Regions from separate parts of the Streptomyces chisholmiae genome, predicted to be linked through region 1. Evidence: riboswitches for the same ligand, from Rfam matches in the RefSeq annotation. Region 1 holds a riboswitch; each other region holds the start of a gene.
The links. A riboswitch is a leader RNA that binds a small molecule or an ion and turns the genes downstream of it on or off. The one in region 1 is predicted to bind cobalamin.

Region 1 (3,267 bases):
CGGCGGCCATCGCCTCGGCGGCCGGCAGACAGAACCCCTCGTACAGGGAGGGCACGCAGGCGAGTTGGGCGCCGCGCACCAGGTCGGCCAGCTCGGCGTCGCTGATGCCCTTGACGAACTCCACCGCCCGGCCCAGCCCGAAGCGTTCCAGGGCCTCGTGCACCGGCCCGGTGGTGGGCCGGTTGCCGACCACCACGAGGTGGGTGTCGGGGCGTTCGGTGCGCAGCTTGGCGAGCGCCTCGACGAGGTGGACCAGCCCCTTGAGCGGGGCGTCGGCGCTTGAGGTGGTGACGATCCGACCCGGCACCCTGGGCACCGCCGGGTCGGGGTGGAAGACCCGGGTGTCCGCGCCGATCGGCACCACCGCGACGCGGGCCTCGGCCACCCCGAAGTCCTCGACGATCTCCCGTCGTGAGGAGCTGGAGACGGTGAGCACGTGCGGCAGCCGGCGGGCCACCCGGCCCTGCATCCGGGTGAAGCCGTACCAGCGGCGCACCGCGTACCGGCGGCGCCAGCCCTCGGCGGCGGCCAACTCCAGCCGGCGGTCCACGGTGATGGGGTGGTGGATGGTGGTGACCAGCGGCAGGCCGAGCCGCCGGCTGCCCAACAGGCCGTAGCCCAGTGTCTGGTTGTCGTGCACCACGTCGAACTCGTGGCGGCGCGCGGCGAGTTCGCGGCGGGCGCGGAGGGAGAAGGTGAGTGGTTCCGGGAAGCCGCCGGTCCACATGGTGCCGACCTCCAGCAGGTCGATCCAGTCCCGGTACTCGCCGCGCCTCGGGGTGCGGAACGGGTCGGGCTGCCGGTAGAGGTCCAGGCTGGGCAGCCGGCGCAGGGTCACCCCCGGCTCCGGGTCCAGCTCGGGGTAGGGCTGGGCGCCGATCACCTCGACCTGGTGGCCCAGCGCGGCCAGCTCCCGGGAGAGGTGGCGGACATAGACCCCCTGACCGCCGCAGAACGGGTTCCCCTTGTAGCTGAGCAGCGCGATCCTGATCGGGCGATCCGCCCCGGCCTCCGCCGCCACACCCGCTCCCTCGGTCGTTCCGCACTGTCCTCACGCGCCGGCGCGTGCCGGCGCGTGCGTACCTACTCGCGGGTACGCACCCTACTCGCCCGTCGACGGGGGGAATTGCGGCGGGTGGGGCGATTATCACCCTGGCCGGGGGCGGACACCAGGCTGCCCCCCGGTCCGCGGCGCAGGGCGGCGCGGCGGGCGGGGCCCGGCCGGCGGGGGCGAGGACCGGCCAGGGCCGGCGGCCGGGGAAGCCCGGTCGTTCCCCGGCCGGCGCCCCGCCGGTGCCCTGGGCCGCGGGGTCAGCGCCGGCCGACGGTGGCCGAATCCAGGCCGTTAGAGTGACCCCCATCAGTTCACTCACGAGCGGGGGAAGCCGGTGCGAATCCGGCGCTGACCCGCAGCCGTGATCGCGACGCCCGTGGGCGCCCGCGTGAGCCGGAACGCCCGCCCGTGAAAGGCACTGGCTTCGGTCGCCGCCCGGCGACCGGCACCGTCGAGGAGTACGGCGTCGCGCCCGGTGCCGCTTGGCGCTGCGCGCGCCATGGCGGTCAACGCGCCGGCGGCCGGCACAGCGAAAGGCTTCCGCGTGTTCTTCCCCCGTAGCTCGGTCAGGGGCGCGCCGCACGGCGCGGCGCCCGACGCCGCCGACGCGCGCGCCCGGGCGCGGCGCCCGGCGTTCGCGCTGCCGACGGCCGTCGCGCTCGGCGCGCTGGCCGTCGGCGTGGCGGCGGCGCCGGCCGCGGTCGCCGACGAGACGGCACCGGTGCCGGCCGAGGCCCCCGACGGCCTCTTCGGCGACGCCGACCCGCAGTACGACGGCGTGTGGCGGCAGTCCTACGCGCTGCTGGCCCAGCACGCCGTGGGCCACGACACGGCGCCGGAGGCCGTCGACTGGCTGGTCCAGCAGCAGTGCGCGGACGGCTCGTTCCTCCCCTTCCGGGCCGACCCGGCCGAGCCCTGCGCCGACGTGACCGCGGCCGACTCCAACGCCACCGCGCTGGCCGTCCAGGCGCTCGCCGCCGTGGGCGGGCACCAGGACACGGTGGACGCCGGGGTGTCCTGGCTGGCCGGGGTGCAGAACGAGGACGGCGGCTGGGGCTTCAACCCGGGCGCCGCCAGCGACGCGAACTCCACCGCCGTGGTGGTCGGCGCCCTCGTGGCGACCGGCGCCGACCCGGCCGAGACCCGGCGGGACGGCAACTCGCCGTACAGCGCGCTCGGCACCCTGCAACTCGGCTGCGACGCGGCGGAGGACGAGCGCGGCGCCTTCGCCTGGCAGCCGGACCCGGAGTCGGGCGAGCTGTTCGCCAGCGACATGGCCACCGTGGACGCGGTGCTCGCCGCCTACGGCAGCGGGCTGCTGGTGGACCCGGAGACGCCACAGGCGCCGGTGACCCCGCTGGACTGCGCCGGCTCGACGGACGAGGGCGAGAGCACGGACGAGGGTGAGGGTGAGGAGGGCCGGGACGGCGCGGCCGACGGCACCGCCGCCCCCGACGAGGAGCCGAGCCCGCAGGCCCGGGCCGGGTCGGCCGGCGCCGCCCAGCTGGTCGAGGTGCTGGCGGACGGTGACGACCACCTGGTCTCCACGCCCCCGGGCGGGGAGCCGCAGCCCGACTTCGCCAGCACGGCGCGGTCGGTGCTGGCGCTGGCGGCCGGCGGTCACCGGGAGGAGGCCGAGGCGCCGCTGGAGTGGCTGCGCGCGCACCACACCGAGTGGGCCGACTACGCCCAGAACCCGACGGCGCTGGGCCTGCTGGTGCTGGCGGCGCACGCGACCGGCGGTTCGGCCGAGGACTTCGGCGGCACCGACCTGGTGGCCCAGCTCGGCCAGTTGGGCCCGGCGGCGGCCGACCAGAACGGCGCGGGCGAGGACGCCTCGGACGACGGCGGATCGAGCCCGGTGCCGTGGATCATCGGCGGCGGTCTGGTGATCGGCATCGGCATCGGCGCCCTGCTGAGCTTCCGCCGCCGTCCGGAGACGGACGCGGAGACGGGCCAGGAGGCGGACACCGACACCGACGCGGGCCCGGCGGACGGGCCGGCGGACGGCGCGGCGGCGGCCGGCGGCGAAGCGGCCGGGAACGGGGCCGCCGGTGGCACGGCGACGGCCGGCGGGGCCGCCGAGGCGGCGGACGCCGACGGTGACGCCGGGGCCGGCGGCGGGGCCGGGGCAGGCGATGGCGCCGACGCCGACGTTAGGACGGCGGCCGGCGAGGCAACCAGCGGCAAGGGCGCGGCCGATCAGACGACCG
Region 2 (3,267 bases), on a different contig from region 1:
GGCCGGCTGTTGGCCGCCGCCGTGCTGGCCGCCGCCGTCCCGCTGGGCGGGCTCGCCTGGTCGGCCGGCGCCGCCGAGGAGGAGACCGCCCGGCCGGCCGCGGTGCCGCTGGAGCAGCTGACGCTGGCCACCGAGCAGGTGGCGACGGGCCTGGCCAGGCCCACCGCGATCACCGCGCCGGACGACGGCAGCGACCGGCTGTTCATCACCGAGAAGCGCGGCACGATCCGGGTCCACGACCCGGCGACCGGCCTGGCCGACGAGCCGCTGGCCGACCTCACCGACGTGGTGACCGGCGCCGGCAACGAGCGTGGCCTGCTCGGCATCGAGGCCGCCCCGGACTTCGCCACCAGCCAGCTGCTGTACGTCGCCTACACCGCCCTGCCGGACGGCGACGTGACGCTGGCCCGCTACGACCTGGCCGCCGGCGACCTGGAGGTGCTGCTGTCCGAGCCGCACCCGCAGACCAACCACAACGGCGGCCAGCTGGCGTTCGGCCCCGACGGGTACCTCTACTGGGGCCTGGGCGACGGCGGCGGCGCGGGCGACCCGGACGGCAACGGGCAGCGCCTGGACACCCTGGCCGGCAGCGTCCTGCGGCTGGACGTCAGCCAGTCCTGCGGTGAACTCGCCTACTGCGTGCCGGCGGACAACCCGTTCGTCGACGAGGCCGGGGCGCGCGGCGAGATCTGGGCCTACGGGCTGCGCAACCCGTGGCGGTTCTCCTTCGACCAGGCCGACGGCTCGCTGTGGATCGGCGATGTCGGCCAGGGCGCCTGGGAGGAGGTCAACCACCTGGCGGCGGACGGCGGCGGGGCCAACCTCGGCTGGGCCTGCCGGGAGGGGTTGGCCGAGTTCGACCCGGGCCAGTGCCGGGAGGGCGCCACGCTGACCGACCCGGTCTTCACCTACGCCACCTCGACCGAGGGCTGCGCGGTGATCGGCGGGCACGTCTACCGGGGCGCCGAGTTCGCCGACCTGGCGGCGGGCACCTATGTGGCCACCGACTACTGCTCCAGCAGCGCGTGGGCGCTGCGCGCGGACGGTTCGGGCGACTACCAGTCCGCGGTGATCGGGGAGTTCCCGACCCAGGTGACCGCGTTCGGGGAGACCGTGGACGGCGAGCTGTACGTGGTCAACGACCTGCCCGGGCAGCTGCACCGGGTGACGTTCGCGGCGGCCGGCGCCGGGTAACCGGCGGGCCGGCGGGGCGCGTTCGGCCCGGTGCGCTCCCTCACGGGGGAGGCGCGCCGGGCCGCTTCCGTCACCCTGGGCCGTCGAACAGGTGCGCCCTGACTGGTCATATGGGCGGGTTTTCTCTACTCTTGAAAAGATTCCGTCAAGGACGGATGGACAACTCAGCGCGTCTGGTGCGGGGGAAGTCCGGTGCGAATCCGGCGCTGACCTGCAACCGTGAGCGGCGTTCCCCCCAGGGGCGCCGCGAGTCGGAACACCCGGCCGTTCGCGTGGTTTCGCTTCTCACTGTCATGGTTCGCAGCGTGGAGCCCACAGCCCCGGCTGGCCGGCCCCCGCCGCTCGCGTCACGCGTGCGCCGGGGTTTTTCGTGCCCGCGCCGGACGCGTCGGGGGTCACGCGTCGGACCTGGGAAAGGTCAGGTCCCCGATGGCACGCCGTTCCGCCGGCGCCGCCGCGCTCGGCGCGCTGCTGACTCTGCTCGCCGCCCTGTTGGGCCCCGTCGGGGCCGCTTCGGCGGCGGCGCCCGCGCCGGCCAGGCCGGCCGCCGGGACGCCCGGCCACTGCCCGGACGCGTCCGGGGTGACCGTGGTGGTGGACTTCCGCGAGCTGGGCGGCGGCCGGGTGGTGCGCTGCGCCCCGGGGCCACAGGCGGACGGGCTGGCCGCGCTGCGCAACGCCGGCTTCGAGGTGACCGGCACCAACCGCTGGGGCGACTCCTTCGTCTGCCGGATCAACGGCCGCCCCGGCGCCGACTCCGAGCCCTGCGTGGACACCCCGCCGGCCACCGCCTACTGGTCGTACTGGCACGCGGACAACGGCGAGAACTGGACCTACAGCCAGCGCGGCGCGACCTACCGCACGCCGGCCGAGGGCACCTTCGAGGGCTGGTCGTTCTCGCTGGACGCGGACGAGGGCTCGGCCCCGCCGCCCGGCGTCGCCGCCCAGCGGCCGGCCGACGGCGGCTCGGGCGGGGCCGACTCCGGTGGCTCGGGCGGCGGCTCGGCCAGCGGCGGCTCGGGCTCCGGCGGCTCGGGGGGTGCGGGGGGCTCCGGCGGCGGCTCGGACGGCGGCGGCGCCGGGAGTGCCGGCGGCTCCGGCGGCGCGGCCACCGGCGGCTCCGGCTCGGGCGGCGCGGACGGCTCAGGCGGCGCGGACGGCGACGGGGGCCGGGCGCCGGAGCGGGACCAGGAGGCGCCGGAGCCGGACGGCGCCGAGGAGAACGCCGAGCCGGGCGACGAACCGACCGACGAGCCCACCGAGGACGCCGACGAGGACCCGGCGGCCGAGGACGGCACCGAGGTCGGGGCGGCGCCCCAGCCCACCGAGGCGGCCGAGTGGTCGGGCAGCGACGAGGAGTTCGCCCGGGAGCAGGCCGCCAGGGACGACTCCGGCGGCCCGTCCACCGGCACCCTGGCGACGTTCGGCCTGCTGGCCGTGCTGCTCGGCGCCGGCGGCCTCACCGCCTGGCGGCGGCGCCGCGCCGCGGCGGGCCCGGCCGGCACGGCCGACGCCGACGAGCGACCGACCGATGACCGGTGACGGGCGTCGGGCTCGCGGCCGGGCGGCTCGCCCGGCCGCTGCCCCGGGCGCTGCACCCGGGCGCCTGGTGGCTGTGGGCGCTCTGCCTGGCCGTGGTCGCCAGCCGCACCACCAACCCGCTGCTGCTGGCCTGCCTGATCGCGGTCGCCGGGCTGGTGGTGGCGCGTCGCCGCGGGGACGCGCCCTGGGCTCTGTCCTTCCGGATGTACCTGGTCTTCGGCGCGGTGATCGTCGCTCTGCGGGTCCTCTTCCGGATCGTCTTCGGCGGCGGGGGCGGCGAGACGGTGCTGCTCACCCTGCCGGAGATCCCGCTGCCCGAAGCGGCGGCCGGCATCCGGCTGTTGGGGCCGGTGGCCGCCGAGGAGGTGCTCGGTGGGGCGTATGACGGGCTGCGCCTGGCGGCCATGGTGATCTGCGTGGGCGCGGCGAACGCGCTGGCCAACCCCAAGCGGCTGCTGAAGACCCTGCCGGGCGCGCTGCACGAGATCGGCACCTCCGTCGTGGTGGCGCTCAGCGTGGCGCCGCAGCTGG
Region 3 (3,267 bases), on a different contig from region 1:
GGTCGGCGGCCCGCAGCGGCAGCGTCTCGCGCAGCGCCGGCTCGTCCACCTGGATCACCGCGCTGCCGGCCGCCTCCAGGTCGACCACCTCGTCCCGCAGGGCCAGCGCGACCTGCCGCGCCGTCTCGCCCCTGGGCAGGTCGTCCCGGACGAAGGACCAGGCGAGCATCGTGACCGGCCCGGTCAGCATCCCCTTGACCGGCCGCTCGGTGAGCGACTGGGCGTAGCCGGTCCAGGCCACGGTCATCGGCTCCGGCCGGGAGATGTCGCCGGCCAGGATCGGCGGGCGGACGTACCGGGTGCCGTAGGACTGCACCCAGCCGTGCTGGGTGGCCAGGTAGCCGGTCAGCCGCTCGGCGAAGTACTGCACCATGTCGTTGCGTTCCGGCTCGCCGTGCACCAGCACGTCCAGCCCGGCCCGTTCCTGGAAGGCGATGGTCTCCTGGATCTCCCGGCGGACCCGCTCCTGGTAGCCGGCCTCGTCCAGCCGGCCGGCGCGCAGCTCGGCGCGGGCCGCACGCAGCTCGGTGGTCTGCGGGAAGGAGCCGATGGTGGTGGTGGGCAGCGGCGGCAGCCCGAGCCTGGCGCGCTGCGCGGCGGCCCGCTCCGGGTAGGGCGCCGAGCGGCGGGCGTCGGCGGGTACGACGGCCGCGGCCCGGGCCCGGACCGCCGGGTCGTGGGTGATCGGGGAGCCGGCCCGGGAGGCCAGGTCGGCTCGGTTGGCGGCCAGTTGGGCGGCGATCGCGTCGCTGCCCCGGGTCAGTCCGCGGGCCAGGGTGACCAGCTCGGTCACCTTCTGCCGGGCGAACGCCAGCCAGCGCAGGATCTGCGGGTCGATGTCCCGCTCGGCGGCGGCGTCCAGCGGGACGTGCAGCAGCGAGCAGGAGGCGGCCACGTCGACCCGGTCGGCGAGGCCGAGCAGCGTGGCCAGGGTGGCCAACGACCGCTCCAGGTCGTTGATCCACACGTTGCGGCCGTCGACCACGCCGGCGACCAGCCGCTTGCCCGGCAGGCCGCCGGCCGCGGCCAGGTCGTCCAGGTTCCGGGCGGCCGGGCCGGTCAGGTCCAGGGCCAGGCCGTCGACGGGCGCCTTGGCCAGCACCGGCAGCGCCTCGCCGAGCCGGTCGAAGTAGGCGGCGACCAGCAGCCGCGGCCGGTCGGCGCCGGTGCCCAGCACCCGGTAGGCGCGTTCGGCGGCGGCCAGTTCGGCCGGGGTGCGGTCCTGGGTGAGGGCCGGCTCGTCCAGCTGCACCCACTCGGCGCCCCGCGCGCGCAGGTCGGCGAGCACCTCGGCGTAGACCGGCAACAGCCGGTCCAGCAGGCTGAGCGGCTCGAAGTCAGCGGCCACCCCGGGCGCCGGCTTGGCCAGCAGCAGGTAGGTGACGGGGCCGACCAGCACCGGCCTGGCGGTCAGCCCCAGCGCGCGGGCCTCGCCGAACTCGGCGAGCTGCTTGGCCGGGTCGGCGGCGAAGACGGTGTCCGGGCCGAGTTCGGGGACCAGGTAGTGGTAGTTGGTGTCGAACCACTTGGTCATCTCCAGCGGCGCGACCTCCTGGGTGCCGCGCGCCATGGCGAAGTAGCCGGCCAGCGGGTCGGCGGCGTAGGCGGCGCGGTGCCGCTCGGGGATGGCGCCGACCATCACGCTGGTGTCCAGCACGTGGTCGTAGAGCGAGAAGTCGCCGGTGGGGACCTCGTCCAGGCCGGCTTCTGCCAGCTGGCGCCAGGCGTCGGCGCGGAGTTCGGCGGCGGTCGCCAGCAGGGCGTCGGCGGTCAGCCGGCCCTTCCAGTAGCGCTCGATCGCCTTCTTCAGCTGCCGGTCGGAACCCTGGCGGGGATAGCCGTGCACGGTGGCACGGACCGCCGCGGCTGCGGGCTTGGTGGTCAAGGAACTCTCCTTCGCGAGATGTGTCCCGTCGGGTTCGGGGACCGGAAGGAGGCGCGAAGGCGCGGCGACGGCGGTGCTCGGGACGCGCGTCGCCGCACGTCGGACACCGGTCGTCGGTCACGCGACCCGCCCACGAGGCCACCGAACCTCCGCGCGCGACCGTCGCGCGCGGGCAGTGGCAGGTCTTCGGACTCGCGGGCGACCACGCCCCCGGCGGCTCGGAGTCGAGCGCGCGGGGACGCGGACCTACTGGCCGTCGCTTCCCAGACCCGGCCGGGTCCAGTGCGTGTGACGGCGGTCGTTCCCGCTCACCGCTGCGGGGCAGTCCCGGATTCCCACCGGGTTCCCTCTTGCGACGCGCCTGCCTGGCGGGCAGGGCGAACCAGCTGCGTCCGCCACCCTAGCCGCCACCGCCCGTCCTGGCAGGAGCGCCCGCTCCGCGAGATCCGGCGCGCCACCGCGGGGGCCGGGGGCAGGGGTGGGGGATGACCTGGATCAACCACCCGGTCGATGGTGGCCGCCGGGCCGGGCGGCGAGCGTGGTGGACATGAACGTGATCGAGGTGACCGGGCTACGCAAGAGCTACCCGGAGCGGACCGCGGTGGACGGGGTGTCGTTCCAGGTCGGGCGCGGCGAGATCTTCGGGCTGGCCGGCCCCAACGGCGGTGGCAAGACGACCCTGGTGGAGTGCCTCAGCGGGCTGCGCCGGCCGGACGGCGGCACGGTGCGGGTGCTGGGCCACGACCCGTGGCGGGAGCGGTCCGCGCTGCACCAGCGGATCGGCGTCCAGTTGCAGGACAGCCGGCTGCCGGGGGAGCTGCGGGTCGGCGAGGCGCTGCGCCTGTACAGCACCTTCTACCGCGAGCCGGCCGACTGGCGGGAGCTGATGGCCACCTGGGAGCTGACCGACCGGCGGAACACCGCCTTCAACAAGCTGTCCGGCGGCTGGCGGCAGCGGCTGCTGATCGCGCTGGCCCTGGTGGGAAAGCCGGAGCTGGTGGTGTTGGACGAGCTGACCACCGGGCTCGATCCCTATGCCAGGCGCGCCACCTGGGCGATGGTCCGGGAGCTGCGGACGCTGGGCGTGACGGTGGTGCTGGTCAGCCACTTCATGGACGAGGCGGAGGCGCTCTGCGACCGGGTGGCGGTGCTCGGCGCCGGCCGGCTGCTGGCGCTCGGCAGCCCGGCCGAGCTGGTCGCCGAGGCCGGCGCGGACAACCTGGAGGAAGCGTTCCTCGACCTGGTGGAGGAGTACCGCTGATGCGTAGCTTTCTGGCCCTGACCAACGTGGAGTTCCGGCTCTTCGTGCGCGATCCCGGGGCGGCGTTCTTCACTCTGCTGTTCCCGACGATCCTGCTGATCGCCAACAACAGCTTCTTCGA

Region 2: another riboswitch for cobalamin. It lies ahead of RM844_RS09215 (hypothetical protein); the one in region 1 lies ahead of RM844_RS10635 (prenyltransferase/squalene oxidase repeat-containing protein).
Region 3: another riboswitch for cobalamin. It lies ahead of metE (5-methyltetrahydropteroyltriglutamate--homocysteine S-methyltransferase); the one in region 1 lies ahead of RM844_RS10635 (prenyltransferase/squalene oxidase repeat-containing protein).

The regions. Positions count from the first base shown of each region.
Region 1 is NZ_JAVREO010000005.1:231,738-235,004, forward strand. Features, by position in the region: gene RM844_RS10630 (glycosyltransferase family 4 protein) at 1-1,021, opposite strand, end outside; cobalamin riboswitch at 1,345-1,478, shown strand; gene RM844_RS10635 (prenyltransferase/squalene oxidase repeat-containing protein) at 1,599-3,267, shown strand, end outside.
Region 2 is NZ_JAVREO010000004.1:399,897-403,163, reverse strand. Features, by position in the region: gene RM844_RS09220 (PQQ-dependent sugar dehydrogenase) at 1-1,194, shown strand, start outside; cobalamin riboswitch at 1,315-1,476, shown strand; gene RM844_RS09215 (hypothetical protein) at 1,624-2,736, shown strand; gene RM844_RS09210 (CbiQ family ECF transporter T component) at 2,733-3,267, shown strand, end outside.
Region 3 is NZ_JAVREO010000009.1:262,229-265,495, reverse strand. Features, by position in the region: gene metE (5-methyltetrahydropteroyltriglutamate--homocysteine S-methyltransferase) at 1-1,885, opposite strand, end outside; cobalamin riboswitch at 2,062-2,270, opposite strand; gene RM844_RS17290 (ABC transporter ATP-binding protein) at 2,433-3,146, shown strand; gene RM844_RS17285 (ABC transporter permease) at 3,146-3,267, shown strand, end outside.